DNA from 3 places in the Achromobacter sp. AONIH1 genome. Region 3 is predicted to be linked to each of the others. Evidence: predicted binding sites of a transcription regulator. Region 3 holds the regulator's gene; each other region holds the start of a gene.
The links. The regulator FNR, encoded in region 3, switches genes on or off when oxygen is low (the NO sensors DNR and NnrR bind a similar motif). The targets are predictions, from matches to a motif close to TTGATNNNNATCAA.

Region 1 (5,211 bases), 2.8 Mb from region 3:
CGCTGCGGCCCGACCTGGCCCGCATCGCCAGCTGGATCGAGCCGGGCAGCCGCGTGCTGGACCTGGGTTGCGGCGACGGCGCGCTGCTGGCGCACCTGCGCGACCATCGCCAGGTGCGCGGCGCCGGCGTCGAGCTGGACGACACCTGCGTGATCTCCTGCGTGCGGCGTGGCGTGGAAGTGATCCAGCAGAACCTGGAAGACGGGCTGGCGCTGTTCGACGACAAGCAGTTCGACACCGTGGTGCTGTCGCAGACCTTGCAGTCCATGCACCGCACCGAGCACATCCTGCGCGAAATGGCGCGGGTGGCCCGGCACGGCGTGGTCTCGTTTCCCAACTTCGGCTACTGGCCGCACGGCTGGGCCATCCTGCGCGGCCGCATGCCGGTGACGGGGCAGATGCCTTACCAGTGGTACAACACGCCCAACATCCACCTGTGCACGCTGCGCGATTTCGAGCAGCTGGCCGGCGAGCTGGGCCTGCGCATCCTGGAACGCGCCACCTTCAACGAGGCGCGTGAAGTGAAGCTGATGCCCAGCTGGCGCAGCACGCTGGCGGTCTACCGCTTCGCGGCGGACTAGGCGCGTCCTCGCGGGCGGCCCGCCACGCACGGAACAGCCGGCGCCGGATCCGTTACTGACGGACTGACGCCGCCGCCCGCCACGCCCTACAATTGCGGCACGCCGAGAGCGCGTGCCTGTTGTCCATGCACGGCGCGCGGCGCGGCCAGTTCCAGGAGATTGCCATTACCGCCGCAGCCAATGTCTACGCCAGTCCCCGAGTCGCGCCCCTGCTGGTGCTGGGCTTTGCCAGCGGACTGCCGCTGGCGCTGACCAGCGGCACCCTGCAGGCCTGGGCCACGGTGGAGAACGTGCCGCTGCAGCAGATCGGCTTCCTGACCCTGGTCGGCACCGCCTATACCCTCAAATTCCTCTGGGCGCCGCTGGTGGACCGCTATGCGCCGCCGCTGCTGGGCCGCCGGCGCGGCTGGATGCTGCTGACGCAGGTGCTGCTGGCGCTGGGCATCATGGCGATGGGTCTGCTGTCGCCGTCGTCGGCGCTGCTGCCGCTGGCCCTGCTGGCCGTGACCGTGGCCTTTTTGTCGGCCACCCAGGACATCGCCTTCGACGCCTATTGCACTGACGTGCTGCGCAAGGACGAGCGCGGCGCGGGCGCGGCCATCAAGGTCATGGGCTACCGGCTGGCCATGATCGTGTCCGGCGGGCTGGCGCTGATCCTGGCGGACCAGTGGCTGGGCTGGGGCTATACCTACATGCTGATGGGCGCGTTGATGCTGGCCTGCGCGCTGGCCACCTTGTGGGCGCCCGAGCCCGAGGTGCTGGCGCCGCCGCCGCGCAGCCTGCGCCAGGCGGTGGCCGAGCCGCTGCGCGAGTTCTTCACGCGGCGCGGCGCGCTGGCCGTGCTGCTGCTGATCGTGCTGTACAAGCTGGGCGACGCGTTCGCCGGCGCGCTGTCCACCACCTTCCTGCTGCGCGGCGTGGGCTATTCGCCGACCGAGGTCGGCACGGTCAACAAGATCATGGGCATCGCCGCCACGGTGGTGGGCGCGCTGGCCGGCGGCATGCTGATGGCGCGCTGGACGCTGTACCGCTCGCTGATGGTCTTCGGCCTGTTGCAGGCCGTGTCGAACCTGGCGTACTGGCTGATCGCCGTCAGCCCGCGCAGCCTGTGGCTCATGGCCGCCGGCGTGGGCCTGGAGAACCTGTGCGGCGGGCTGGGCACCGCCGCCTTCGTGGGCCTGCTGATGGCGCTGTGTCGCCAGCGCTTCTCGGCGACGCAGTTCGCGCTGCTGTCGGCCTTGTCGGCGGTGGGGCGCACCTATCTGGCCGGACCGCTCACGCCGCCGCTGGTTGAGCTGTTCGGCTGGCCGGGCTTCTTCCTGATCACCGTGCTGATCGCCGTGCCCGGCCTGGTGCTGCTGTACCTGCTGCGCGATCGCATCGAGGACATGGTCAGGGGCGGCGACAGCCAATGATCGGGCCGTCGCCGGCGGTGGACCTATTCCCCGGCGGTCAGGCGCACGATCAGCACATCGCTGGGCAGCGACTCCAGCAGTCGTTCGGCCACGCTGCCGATGGCGGTGCGCAGGATGCCGGTGCGGCCGTGCGTGCCGGTGACCACCAGGTCTGAGCGGTGGTTGAACGAATACTCCGATAGCACCGTCTCCGGCTGGCCGCATTCGAGCACCACCTTGGGCCTGGCGCGCTCGGCCAGTTCGGGCGTTTCGGCCAGGAATTCCTTGGAATTCTGTTCCGCCGCCTTGTAGAAATTGCGCGTCACGGCTTCGTCAGGCACGTTCTTGCCCTGGAAGGGCACGTCGTAGGCATGAAACAGCGTCAGGTCCGCCTTGGGCACCAGATACAGGGCGGCGCGCAGCGCCTGCCGCGAGCCGGCCGAGAAGTCGGTGGCCACGAGCACGTCGCGGTAGGGCCGGCGCGGGCGGTTCTTGACGACCAGCACGGGCTGGCGGGCCTGGCGCGCCAGCTTCTCGACCGTGGTGCCCAGCAGCAGCCGGCCCAGGGTCTCGTCGCGCGCTGTGCCGGTGACGATCAGCGAGCAGCCATAGGCGTCGGCGGTTTCCAGGATGCGGGCCAGCGGGTCGCCCGAGACCACCACCACTTCGGTGGAGACGCCCGAAGCCGCCAGGTCCTCGGCCAGTTCGCGTTCGGCCAGCGCCTTGTGATCGGCCGACAGGCGCCGCCAGACGGGGGTGGTCAGCCTGGCGGTGCCGCCGTGCGATTCCATGACGTGCAGCACGATCAGCTGGGTGCCGCGTTCCTTGGCCAACTGCAGCGCCCGGTCCAGCGCGCGGTCGCCCCGCGCGCTCAGGTCCGTGGCCAGAAGAATGGGGCCGGTTTGCTTGGACATAGGTTTTCTCCCGTATTGGGGCCGGGGCAGCGGATCCCGCATCCGCGGTCCGGCCTGTGCCGCCCTCGCGGGCACGCCTTCATTGTCCCGCCGTCCGCCCCGGCCAGGCTTGACCCAGGTCAACGTGTGGACGGCCGCCGACGGATCCGGCCGCTGCGATCCGGTTCCTGGCCGGCGTGCCGGCTCAATACAATGGGAGCCTCGATTTCCTCGGCCCGTTCCATGTTTTTCGATATTTCACCCGTCCTGCTGCATACGCTGTACCTGGTGGCCATCGTGGCGGAAGCCATGACGGCGGCGCTGTCCGCCGGCCGCCGCGACATGGACTGGATGGGGGTCTGCATCATCGCCTGCGTCACCGCGCTGGGCGGCGGTTCGCTGCGCGATGTGCTGCTGGGCCACTACCCGCTGACCTGGGTGATCCATCCCGAATATTTGTGGATGACCGCCGGGGCGGCGCTGCTGACGGCCCTGATCGCCCCGGTGATGCGGCGCCTGCGCAGCCTGTTCCTGCTGGCCGACGCGCTGGGCCTGGTGGCGTTCACGGTGATCGGCTGCCAGGTGGCGCAGTTGATGCAGTTGCCGGTGACCGTGGTGATCATCAGCGGCATGATCACCGGCTGCGCCGGCGGGGTGCTGCGCGATGTGCTGTGCAACGAAGTGCCGCTGCTGTTCCGCAAGGAACTCTATGCCAGCGTGTCGGTGGTGACGGGCGCTCTGTACCTGGGCGCGCAGGCGCTCGGGCTGAACGCGAATGCCGCCGTGCTGATCGCCCTGCCCGTGGGATTGGCGCTGCGGCTGCTGGCGCTGCGCTTCAACTGGCAGATGCCCAAGTTCGTGTACCGCGACGATTGGGATTGATCCCGTTCCGGAATGTGTCCATGCTCTGCAACAATTTTCCTATTTGTGTTTCAATAAATTTCGAGTATCTTCTCGCATCTCACACACGCATCACGCAGTAACAAGGGGAGCCGATTGGACGTCAAAGCGCCCGCCACGATTCCGTATTTCCTACAGGAACAGATTCGTGAACTGATAGTGGACGGCACTATCAGGCCCGGGCAGCCCTTGCGGGAACAGGAACTGGAGCAGCGTTTCGGCACCAGCCGCAGCCCCATCCGGGAAGCGTTGCGGTTGCTGGAGTTGAGCGGCCTGGTGACGCATGTGCAGCGCAAGGGATTCCGGGTAACGCTCTATTCCGAAACACAGATACGCCATCTCTATCTGCTGCGCGCGGAGCTGGAGGCCTATTGCATCCGCCAGGTCGCCGAGATGGACGATCTGGCGCCGCTGGTGGCCGAACTGCGCGATTACGAAGAGGTCGTCGCCACCGCCCTGACGCGGCGCGACGTGCGCGCCTACATCGGCGGCCTGCGCGAGTTCTATCTGGCCGGGGCCCGCCATACCGGCAACGCGCCGCTGGCCAGCACGCTGGCCAAGCTGTACGAGCAGGTCGAGCCGCTGCGCTACCTGCTGGCGCGCCAGTCGATGGAGCGGGGCGGCATCCACGGCTATACCTCGGGCATCATCGAGGCCCTGGACGGGCGTGATTTCGAGCGCGCGGCCGAGCTGACGCGCGGCTATGTGCAGGATGTGCTGCCCGGGATCCTGCAGGCCTACCGCCGTGCCTCGGAACAGGATGCCGAGGAACAGGCGCCGCGGCTGCGGCGGGCCTGACCCGGCTCCGCGCCGCCCCTGAACCGGCCGGACCTGCCCGCGGCAGGTTCCGATCGCGGGTAGCTCAGGCGCGCGGCACGCGCACTTCGATGCCGGCGTCTTCCAGCGCCTGCCGGATGCCGCTGGCGAACACCAGCGCGTTGGGCTGGTCGCCATGGATGCAGAGCGTGTCCGCCTGCACCGCCACGTCCTTGCCGTCCACCGAGCGCACCTTGCCCTCGCGCACCATGCGCACCACCTGCGCCACGGCCAGATCCACGTCCTCGATCATGGCGCCAGGCTTGCCACGCGGCGTGAGCGAGCCGTCGTCCTGGTAGCTGCGGTCGGCGAAGACCTCGTTGGCGGCGGCCAGGCCGATCTCGCGCGCCACGCTCACCAGCCGGCTGCCCGCCAGCCCGTACAGTACCAGCGTGCCGTCCACGTCCTTGACCGCCTGGCAGATGGCCCGCGACAGGCCTTCATCCTTGGCCGCCATGTTGTACAGCGCGCCGTGCGCCTTCACGTGGTGCAGGCGCGCGCCCTGCGAGGCGGCCACGCCCGCCAGCGCGCCGAGCTGGTAGACCACCAGGTCGTAGGCTTCCTGCGGACTGGTCGGGATGACGCGGCGGCCGAAGCCGGACAGATCCTGCAGGCCGGGATGCGCGC
Region 2 (5,211 bases), 580 kb from region 3:
CTTTCAGCAGCACGACGACCGCCGCGCCCAGCAGCATCGCCGTGCAGCTGGCCAGCACGGCGGTATAGCCCGCGTCGAACGCGGTGCGCGCCAGCTGCGCCAGGGCGCCTCCCAGTTCGGCTGACAGCTGATCGGCCACGATCAGCGCTTCGTCCAGGCTGTCGCGCGCCGGCGAGGCGGCGACGCCGACCGGCACGTCCAGCGACTGCGCGTACACGCCGGACAGGATGGAACCCATCAGCGTCACGCCCAGCGCGCCGCCCAGCTCGTACGACACCTCCTCGACCGAGGCGGCCATGCCGGCGCGCTCCACGGGCGCGCTCTGCATGATGGTGCCGGACGCGGCGGTCATGGCGGCGCCGATGCCGGCGCCGAGCACGCACAGGCTGGCTATCTGCGGGATCAGCGCGGCGTCGTAGCTGAGCAGGTAGCCGCCCATGCCGGCGCCCGAGACCAGCAGCGACGAAATCAGCATCCGCCGGCTGCCCACGCGCGGCAGCATCCAGCCGGCCAGCGGGCCGGCCACGAAGGCGGCCAGCGACAGCGGCAGGATGTACAGCGCGGCCTGCATCGGCGACATGCCCTGCACCAGCTGCAGGCGCTGGCTGAAGACCAGTTCCATGCCCAGCAGCGCGGCGGCGGCGAACAGCGCCGTGGCCACGGCCGAGCTGAAGACGGGGTTGCGGAACAGCGTGAAGTCGATCAACGGATAGGGCCGCGCGCGCTGGCGCCGCGCGAACACCACCAGCATCGCCACGCCCGCCGCGCAGGCCAGGCCGGCATGCAGCCAGGACGGCGAGGCCATGCCCAGCTGCTTGAGCGCATAGGCGCACAGGATCAGGCCGGCCATGATCTGCAACGATCCCACCAGGTCCCAGGGCCGGCTGCGGTCGGGCCGGCTGGCCGGCACCAGCCGCCAGGCCAGCGGCAGCGCCAGCAGCACGATGGGCAGATTGATGAGGAACACCGAGCCCCACCAGAAATGCTCCAGCAGCACGCCGCCCAGGACGGGGCCGAACGCCGCGCCGCCGGACGCCACCGAGGCCCAGACGCCGATGGCGATGGCGCGCTCGCGCTCGTCGGTGAAGGTGAGTCGCAGGATGGACAGCGTGGCGGGCATCATCATCGCCGCGCCCACCGCCAACAGCGTGCGCGCCGCGATCAGCCAGCCGGCGGAGGGCGAGTAGGCGGCGGCCAGCGAGGCCAGGCCGAAGACCGCCAGGCCGGCCATGAACAGGCGCTTGTGGCCGAGCCGGTCGCCTAGCGTGCCCATGCCCGGCAACAGGCCGGACACGACCAGGGCATAGATGTTGACGATCCACAGCTTGGCCGAGGCCGACACGCCCAGGTCGTGAGTGAGCCGCGGCAATGCCGTGTACAGCACCGTCATGTCGATCACGATCAGCAGCAATGCGCTGGAGACGATGGCCAGCACCAGCCAGCGGCCGGGTGCGGCCACGGCGGCGTTGGTCGGGGTGCGCTGCATGGTCCTGCTCCTTGTATCTACCTGATGGAACCTGGGATCGCCAGCGGCGGACGCCGCCGGGCAGGCCGCGAGGGCCGGGTTCCGGGCTCGGATTATCGATCTTCCATTTGATTGAAAAAAGTTAGAATCCATCTACTTAATGGATGGATAGGGCGAATCATGAACTGGACGTTGGAACAGCTCAGGCATTTCGCCGCCGCGGCCGCCCAAGGTTCGTTCTCGGCGGCCGCGCGCCAGCTGGGCAAGGCGCAATCCGCCGTCAGCACGGCGGTGGGCCTGCTGGAGGCCGACCTGGGCGTGGAACTGTTCGATCGTTCGCGCCGCAATGCCACGCTGACGCCGGCCGGCGAAGTGCTGCTGCAGGAAGCGCTGGAACTGTTGCGGCAGGCCGATGGTTTGCAGCAACGTGCGCTGTCCTTCGCCTCGGGCCAGGAGGCGCGCCTGTCGGTGGCGCTGGACGAGGCGCTGCCTTCGCTGGTGCTGGCCGATCTGGCCAAGGAAATCGCCGAACGCTTTCCGGCGCTGGAACTGACCCAGCTCAACGGCACGGCGACCGAGGTCGCCGACTACGTGGCGGCCGGCCGCGCCAGCCTGGGCTGCCATCTCGACCGGGGCGATCCGGGTCCCGCTTTCGCCGAGCGGTATCTGGGCCGCGTGGCCCAGGGCGTGTTCGTGTCGCGCTCGCATCCGCTGGCCGGCCTGGCGCGAGCCACGCGCGCCGACCTGGCCCGGCATCGGCAGCTGGTGATGAAGATGGAGGGCGTGGACGAGCGGGTGCTGAGCCCGATGGTCTGGCGCGCCGACAGCTCCTACAGCATCGCGAGCATGGCCGTGGATGGCCTGGGCTGGGCCATCCTGCCGCTGAACATCGCCGAATACGAGGTCTACCGCGACCAGCTCGCGAGCGTGCCCTGCGCGGGCCTTGCCTTGCCGCCGCTGTCGGTGCGGGCGCTATGGCTGCAGGGCGCCGAGCCCGGCGCCGCCGCCAGCTGGATCCTGGGGCGTATGGAACAGCTGCTGCGCGCCGGCGGCTAGCGGCAGCCTGCGCCCGACGCCGGACGCGCGCCTGGCCACGCGGACGGCGCATGGCCGCCGCGCGACGCGCACATCAGGACGGCTTGCGATACACCAGCACCGGCGTGGTCGAGTGCGTCAGCACCTTCTGGGTCTGGCTGCCCAGTACCACGGCGGCCATGCCACGGCGGCCGTGCGAGGCCATGGCGATCAGGTCGCAGCCGCGCTTGGCGGCGGCGTCGATGATGGCCTGATACGGGTCTTCGTGCGAAACCCGCAAGGTCTCGCAGGACAGGCCCAGCTCGCGCGCCTGGGCGGCGGCATCGTTCAGCAGCCGTTCGGCCTGGGCGCGGATCTGGTCCTGGTAGTCGTTCAGGCTGGCGGCCAGCTGGGCCGAGCCCATCGAGAACACATGGAACGGTTCTTCCACCGTCAGGATCGTGACGGCGGCGCCGAAGGTCTTGGCCAGTTGCAGGCTGCGGACCAGCGCCTCATTGGACAGGGCGGAACCGTCGGTGGGGATCAGGATGTGTTTGTACATGAAGCGTCTCCCGGCATGCGTGTGGTTGTTGCGGGCGCGCGGCGCTGGCCGCCCGCGCGGGGCGCCTGACGCGGCATCCGGCGGACGCCGGCTGCATGTAACACTGTATCGGCTTGCCGGCGCCGCGCCTTGCGCTGGATCAAGCGGACGAGGGGACGGCGCGTCAGCGCAACAGCGCGGTGACCAGGTCGGCGTCGCCTTGCGCGCCGGCCTGGAAATCCAGGGCGTCCAGCACATGGCGCAGGTGTTCGTCCATCAGGGCGCTGGCGGCGTCGGCGTCGCCCTTGCGCGCGGCCTGGATGAAGGCACGGTGCTCGCGCGAGGAACAGCCGGCGTCGTGCGTGCTCTGGTACAGCGCGGTGATGACGGCGCTGCGCGCCAGCAGCTCGCGCAGCATGTCGGTGAGCACCTGGTTGCCGACGATCTCGGCGAGCAGCAGGTGGAAGTCGCCCAGCAGGCGGTTGCGCGCCTGCGCGTCGCCACTCTCCAGCGCCTGGCGTTCCCGGGCCAGGTGGGCCTCGATGCGGCGGAAGTCGGCCGGGCGGGCGCGGGCCGTGAACTCGCGCGCCAGCGCGGTTTCCAGGATGCGGCGCACGGCATAGACCTCGCGCGCCTCGTCGGCGCTGGGCTTGCTGACGAAGGCGCCCTTGTCCGGCACGATATTGATCAGCTTGTCCTTGGACAGCATCAGCAGCGCGGCGCGGATCTTGGTGCGGCTGACCTGGTAGGCCCGGCCCAGCGCCTCCTCGCGCAGGCGGGTGCCTGGCGGCAGACGGTGCGCGACGATGGCGGCCGCGACATCCTTGGCGATGTCGTCGGCGCTGGGGTCTGGGGTGGCGTGCTGGGTCATGGGCGGCGGCCTGCGGGCCGGCGGGTGCGGGCGTGGGGCCGCCAGTCTATCAAACTCCGTTTTTCGGCTCTCATGTCCGCGTCCGCGCGACCGGCGCGCCCGGCTTCAACCGGCGCGACCGGGCCGGTGGCTGGCGGCCGGATGCGAGGCCGGCAGCCGCGCGGCGCCCGCGCTGAACAGCTTTTCGCGCAGCGTGCCGGGCGCGTAGTCTTCCTTGTAGATGCCGCGCGATTGCAGCTCGGGCACCACCAGGTCAACGAAGTCGCGCAGGCTTTCATGCGCGACCAGGCGGGTGAGGTTGAAGCCGTCGATGTCGGTCTCGCGCATCCAGCCCGCCAGCGCGTCGGCCACGGTCTGCGGGCTGCCTACGATGGGCGGCAGCCGGTAGCCGTTCTGCATCTGCGCCAGCAGCTTGCGCACGGTCCAGGTCTGCGCGCTGCGCGTGGTGATCGAGTCCAGCAGGGTCTGGATGCCCTGCGTGGCCTGTGCCTGGATCGGCTCGTCCAGGCCGTAGCGCGAGAAATCGATGTGGACCTGGCTGCCGTAATGCGCCAGCGCCGCCATGGGATTGGCGTAGCGCGCGTATTCGGCGTGCTTTTCCCAGGCCTGGGCGTCGGTTTCGCCGACGATGACGGTGGCCATGGCGTAGACCTGGATGTCCTCGCGCCGGCGGCCGGCGTCCTGGACCTGTTTGCGCAGCGCGGCGACGATGTCACGCACCGCCGGCTGCGCGCCGGTCAGGAACACGCATTCGGCGTGCGCGGCGGCGAAGCGCTGGCCCCGGCTGGAGGCGCCGGCCTGATACAGCACCGGCGTGCGCTGCGGCGAGGGTTCGGACAGGTGCGCGCCCTCATAGCGGTAGTACGGCCCGGCGTGCCGCTGCACGCGGATCCCGGCGGGGTCGGCGAAGATGCGCCGCTCACGGTCCACGCGCACCGCATCGTCGTCCCAGCTGCCTTCCCACAGCTTGTAGACGGCTTCCATGAAATCGTCGGCGATGGCGTAGCGGTCGTCGTGCGCGGCCAGCTCCTGGCCCAGGGCGCGCGCGGCGCTGGCCTGGTGGCCGGTGACGATGTTCCAGCCGATGCGTCCGCGCGTCAGGTGGTCCAGCGTGGACATGCTGCGCGCGAATACATAAGGATAGGCGTGGCTGAGATTGGCGGTGACGCCGAAGCCCAGGTGGCGCGTGGCGTGGGCCATCGCCGACACCAGCAGCAGCGGATCGTTCATCGGCGCCTGCACCGCCTCGCGCAGCGTGATGCCGGGATCGCTTTCCAGCCCGTCCACCATGCCCAGCGTGTCGGCCAGGAACAGGCCGTC
Region 3 (5,211 bases):
AACTCGGGCCGCAGCGTCTGCTTGAGCTCGTCCCACACCACTTCCTTGACCACCTCGTAGGGCTTGCCGGCCAGGCTCTGGATGTGATGCGAACCCAGGTTCGAGGTCATCACAATGACGGTGTTGCGGAAGTCCACCGTGCGGCCCTGGCCATCGGTCAGGCGACCGTCGTCCAGCACCTGCAGCAGCACGTTGAAGACGTCCGGATGGGCCTTTTCCACTTCGTCCAGCAGCACCACGCTGTAGGGCTTGCGGCGCACGGCCTCGGTCAGGTAGCCGCCCTCTTCATAGCCCACGTAGCCCGGAGGCGCGCCGATCAGCCGCGCCACCGAGTGCTTTTCCATGAACTCGCTCATGTCGATGCGGATCATGTGCTCTTCGGAGTCGAACAGGAACTCGGCCAGCGCGCGCGTCAGCTCGGTCTTGCCCACGCCCGTGGGGCCCAGGAACAGGAACGAGCCATAGGGCCGCGACGGATCCGCCAGGCCGGCGCGCGAACGCCGGATGGCGTCGGACACCAGGCGCACGGCCTCGTCCTGGCCCACCACGCGCTTGTGCAGGTATTCCTCCATGTGCAACAGCTTCTCGCGTTCGCCCTGCATCATCTTGGACACCGGGATGCCGGTGGCGCGCGACACGACCTCGGCGATTTCCTCGGCGCCGACGCGGGTGCGCAACAGGCGCGGCCGGCCCTCATCGCCCTCGGCCTCGGTGGCGGCCTCGGCCGCGCCGATCTCGGCGGCCTTCAGGCGCGCCTCCAGGTCGGGCAGCTTGCCGTACTGCAGCTCGGCCAGCTTGTCGAACTGGCCCTTGCGCTGCAACTCGGCCATCTCGGCGCGCACGCCATCGATCTCTTCCTTGATGGCCTGCGTGCCCTGCACGGCGGCCTTTTCAGCCTTCCAGATTTCCTCGAAGTCGTTGTACTCGCGTTGCAGCTTTTCGAGCTCGTCCTCGATCACGCCCAGGCGGCGCTTGGAGGCATCGTCGGTTTCTTTCTTGACGGCCTCGCGCTCGATCTTGAGCTGGATGATGCGGCGGTCGAGCTTGTCCATCACTTCCGGCTTGGAATCGATTTCCATGCGGATGCGCGCGCCGGCCTCGTCGATCAGGTCGATGGCCTTGTCGGGCAGGAAGCGGTCGGTGATGTAGCGGTGCGACAGCTCGGCCGCGGCCACGATGGCCGGGTCGGTGATCTCGACGCCGTGGTGGATCTCGTAGCGTTCCTGCAGGCCGCGCAGGATGGCGATGGTCGATTCCACGTCGGGTTCGTCGACCAGCACCTTCTGGAAGCGGCGCTCCAGCGCGGCGTCCTTCTCGATGTACTTGCGGTATTCGTCCAGCGTGGTCGCGCCGATGCAATGCAGCTCGCCGCGCGCCAGCGCGGGCTTGAGCATGTTGCCGGCGTCCATCGCGCCCTCGGCCTTGCCGGCGCCGACCATGGTGTGCAACTCGTCGATGAAAACGATGTTGCTGCCATCGTCCTGCGCCAGTTCCTTCAGCACGGCTTTCAGGCGCTCTTCGAATTCGCCTCGGAACTTGGCGCCGGCCAGCAGCGCGGCCAGGTCCAGCGACAGCACGCGCTTGCCGCGCAGCGTCTCGGGCACTTCGTCGTTGACGATGCGCTGCGCCAGGCCTTCGACGATGGCGGTCTTGCCGACGCCGGGTTCGCCGATCAGCACGGGATTGTTCTTGGTGCGGCGCTGCAGGATCTGGATGGTGCGGCGGATCTCGTCGTCGCGACCGATCACCGGATCGAGCTTGCCCTGGCGGGCGCGCTCGGTCAGGTCCATCGTGTACTTGGACAGGGCCTCGCGGTTGGACTCGCCCTCTGCGGCGGACACCGACTCGCCGCCGCGCACGGCGTCGATGGCGGCTTCCAGCGCCTTCTTCTGCAGGCCGGCTTCCTGCAGGATGCGGCCGGCCGGGCCTTTGTCGTCGGCCAGCGCCAGCAGGAACAACTCGCTGGCGATGTAGGTGTCGCCCCGGCGCGCGGCTTCCTTGTCGGTGCGCGTCAGCACGCCCTGCAGCTCGCGGCCGACCTGGACGTTGTCATCGCCCTGCACCTGAGGCAGGGACTTGAGCGCCTGCTCGATGGCCGGCTGCAACCGGTTCACGGCGACGCCGGCGCGCGCCAGCAGGCTGCCGGCCCCGCTGTCGGGATCGGACAGCAGCGCGGACAGCACATGTATGGGCTCAATGTAGGGATGATCGTTGCGGGCGGCCAGGCTCTGGGCGTCCGCCAATGCCTGTTGGAACTTGGTGGTAAGTTTGTCGAATCGCATAGTGGTCGTTTGGCTTGTTGAGGAGCCTGACCGATGCATCGCCGGCTGGCTCGATGACCTGAATATGCGGCCGGGACGGGGAATTTCAATACCCTGCCGGCCTTGCGGACTCTATCGACGTGCGGCAACCTGAGGAATCATGAGCATATACGTTTTTGTCTACGGCACGCTACGCGCGGGCGAGATCAACGACCTGGAGCGGACCGCCTCCGACCGTGGACTGCCGGCGGTACGGCGGGTCGGCGCGGCCAGCGTGCCGGGCCGGCTGGTCGACTTCGGCGCCTGGCCCGGCCTGATTCCCGTGGCTGACGGGCGTCGCGTCCTAGGAGATATCTATCAGGTCGAGCCGGCCCATATCCAATTGATGGACGAGATCGAGGACTACCATCCCGGCCGGCCCGGCTGCTTCCTGCGCCGCGACGTGCTGGCGCGCCTCGCGCAGCCGGGCCCGGACGGCGCGGAGCTGCCCTGTCAGTACTACCCGATAGATCCCGCGCGGCGTGGCGCCGCCAGCGACATCGCGGCCGTCGATCACGTCACGGACTGGGTCGTTTACCGCCACGCGGGGAACGCTCGCGCGGCGTCCCTGTCCAAGGACGCCGCGAGCGCGTAAGACACCCGTAGTAACAACGGACTACAATACCAATTGTCATCACGCTTCATGCCCGCATCGGCTACCCGCCGCTCGACGGGCGCTATAGAGGTCAATATGCAAAAAAGGGTCCCCGTAGCCCCAGATGCCGCCCATTGCTCCACGTGTATGCTGGGACACGTGTGCGTGCCCGTGGGCATGGCAGCCGCCGAAGTAGAAAAGCTGGACGAACTGGTGAAGGAACGCGTGCGCCTTGAAAAGGGCAAGACGCTGTACTCGCTGGATCACCCCCTCGATGCGGTCTATGGCGTGCGCTTCGGCAGCCTGAAGACGCAGCTCGAAGACGCGACTGGCCAGATCCAGATCACCGGTTTCCACCTGCCCGGCGAGATCGTCGGCATGGACGGCATGCTCGAGGGCAAGCACGTGTCGGCCGCCGTCGCGCTGGAAGACTCCGAAGTCTGCGTCATTCGCCTGAATGAAGTCGACCGCGTCGCCACCCACCTGCCCTCGCTGCAGCAGCAGTTCCGCCGTCTGATGAGCCGCGAGATCACGCGTTCGCACCAGATGCTGGCCTCGCTGGGTTCGATGCGTTCCGAGCAGCGCCTGGCGGCGTTCCTGTTGAACCTGTCGCAGCGCTACGCCTCGCTGGGCTATTCGTCCACCGAGTTCGTGCTGCGCATGAGCCGCGAGGAAATCGGCAACTACCTGGGCCTGACGCTGGAAACGGTAAGCCGGCTGTTCTCGCGCTTCGCGCGCGATGGGCTGATCCGCATCAACCAGCGCGAAGTCCGCATCCTCGACCAGCCTGCGCTCAAGCAGCTGCTGGGCCAAGAAAGCTGCTGAAGCCGCCCATGCGCCGCGCGCGCGCCTTCCTGCCGGCCGCCAGCCTGATGCTGGCGGCGTTGATGGCCCCGCTGGCGGCCGCCGCGCAGACGCCCCTGCCCGATCCCTACGACTACGACGAAGCCACGCCCGCGCCCAAGCCGGCCAAGCCGGCGCGCTGGCAGACCGTCGAGCTGGGCAAGCCGGGCCATCGCTACAAGATCCCGGTCTACGCCAACCGTCCGCTGGGCAAGGGCGAACTGGCCGACATCAAGCAGGTGGTGGTGGTGATCCACGGCGTCAAGCGCGACGCCGACCGCTATTACGAATACGTGGCCGACCTGCTGGAACGCAATCCGGAGCGCGCGCGCGACACGCTGGTGCTGGCGCCGCGTTTTTCCGGTTCCATCGATTCCGGTTTCGCCGGCATGGCGGCGTGGCGCAAGGCCAGCTGGGAAGAAGGCGAGGACAGCGTGCAGGCCGCCGGCCGGCCGGCGCCGGTCAGCTCGTTCCAGGTTCTGGATGACCTGCTGCGCAGCCTGGACGACCGCCAGCGCCTGCCCGCGCTGGCCGGCATCGTGCTGGCCGGCCATTCCGGCGGCGCGCAGCTGGTGCAACGCTACGCCGTGCTGAACAACGTCGACGGCCCGCTGCGCCGCGACGGGCTGGCGCTGCGCTACGTGATCGCCAATCCCTCTTCCTACCTGTACCTGACCAACGAGCGGCCACGCCCGGACGGCAAGGGCTACGCGCCCTACGAACGCGGCATCTGCCCCACCTACAACCAGTACAAGTACGGCACCGACAAGCTGCCCGCCTACGCGCGCGGCCAGGAGGAATCCCGGCTGTTCGTGCGCTACGCGGCGCGCGACGTCACCTACCTGCTAGGCGGCGCCGACAACAACCCCGAGCACCGGCTGCTGGACAAGACCTGCGGCGCCGAAGCCCAGGGCTCCACGCGACTGGCGCGCGGCACCGCCTACCTGCAATACGAGTTCCTGCTCGCGTCGCGCGGCGGCAAGCCGGTCACGCTGCACCGCGCCGGCTACGAAGTGCGCGGCGTGGGCCACGACGGCAAGAACATGTTCGGCTCGGAATGCGGCGCCCAGGCCCTGCTGGGCGAAGGCGCGCGCGGGACGGACAAGGCCGCGCCCTGCGAGCCGATCAAGCCGCGCGGCAAGTAGCGCCCGCCAGGCACCGTCCAGGGCGCCCTCCAATCATGACAGCAAGCTGAACGATGGCGCGGCGGCGCGTGCAATTTCGCGCGGCCGGGAGCAATATAGGGACATGCTGGCGGCGGCGCGCTTGCGGCCGCGCCGGCGTTTCCCATTCCGGCAAGCAGCAAGGACCGCCATGACGCACACGCATCTGGATGTCGCCGACGCGAAGCGCCGCATCAAGGCCATTTTCGTCGGCTCCATGGGCAACCTGGTCGAGTGGTACGACTTCTACGCCTACACCGCCTTCGCGCTGTACTTCGCCCCCGCCTTCTTCCCCTCGCACGATCCCGTC

Region 1: the regulator FNR is predicted to act here: its motif matches at 2,999-3,012, upstream of C2U31_RS07180 (universal stress protein).
Region 2: the regulator FNR is predicted to act here: its motif matches at 3,171-3,184, upstream of C2U31_RS22180 (universal stress protein).

Annotation. Positions count from the first base shown of each region.
Region 1 is NZ_CP026124.1:1,553,687-1,558,897, forward strand. It holds gene metW (methionine biosynthesis protein MetW) at 1-581, shown strand, start outside; gene C2U31_RS07175 (muropeptide transporter) at 707-1,996, shown strand; gene C2U31_RS07180 (universal stress protein) at 2,020-2,889, opposite strand; gene C2U31_RS07185 (trimeric intracellular cation channel family protein) at 3,112-3,750, shown strand; gene C2U31_RS07190 (GntR family transcriptional regulator) at 3,865-4,566, shown strand; gene C2U31_RS07195 (LamB/YcsF family protein) at 4,631-5,211, opposite strand, start outside.
Region 2 is NZ_CP026124.1:4,830,775-4,835,985, reverse strand. It holds gene C2U31_RS22190 (MFS transporter) at 1-1,486, opposite strand, end outside; gene C2U31_RS22185 (LysR family transcriptional regulator) at 1,646-2,521, shown strand; gene C2U31_RS22180 (universal stress protein) at 2,595-3,041, opposite strand; gene C2U31_RS22175 (GntR family transcriptional regulator) at 3,205-3,891, opposite strand; gene C2U31_RS22170 (LLM class flavin-dependent oxidoreductase) at 3,997-5,211, opposite strand, start outside.
Region 3 is NZ_CP026124.1:5,412,222-5,417,432, forward strand. It holds gene clpB (ATP-dependent chaperone ClpB) at 1-2,282, opposite strand, end outside; gene C2U31_RS24750 (gamma-glutamylcyclotransferase) at 2,422-2,895, shown strand; gene fnr (fumarate/nitrate reduction transcriptional regulator Fnr) at 2,992-3,720, shown strand; gene C2U31_RS24760 (hypothetical protein) at 3,729-4,883, shown strand; gene C2U31_RS24765 (MFS transporter) at 5,053-5,211, shown strand, end outside.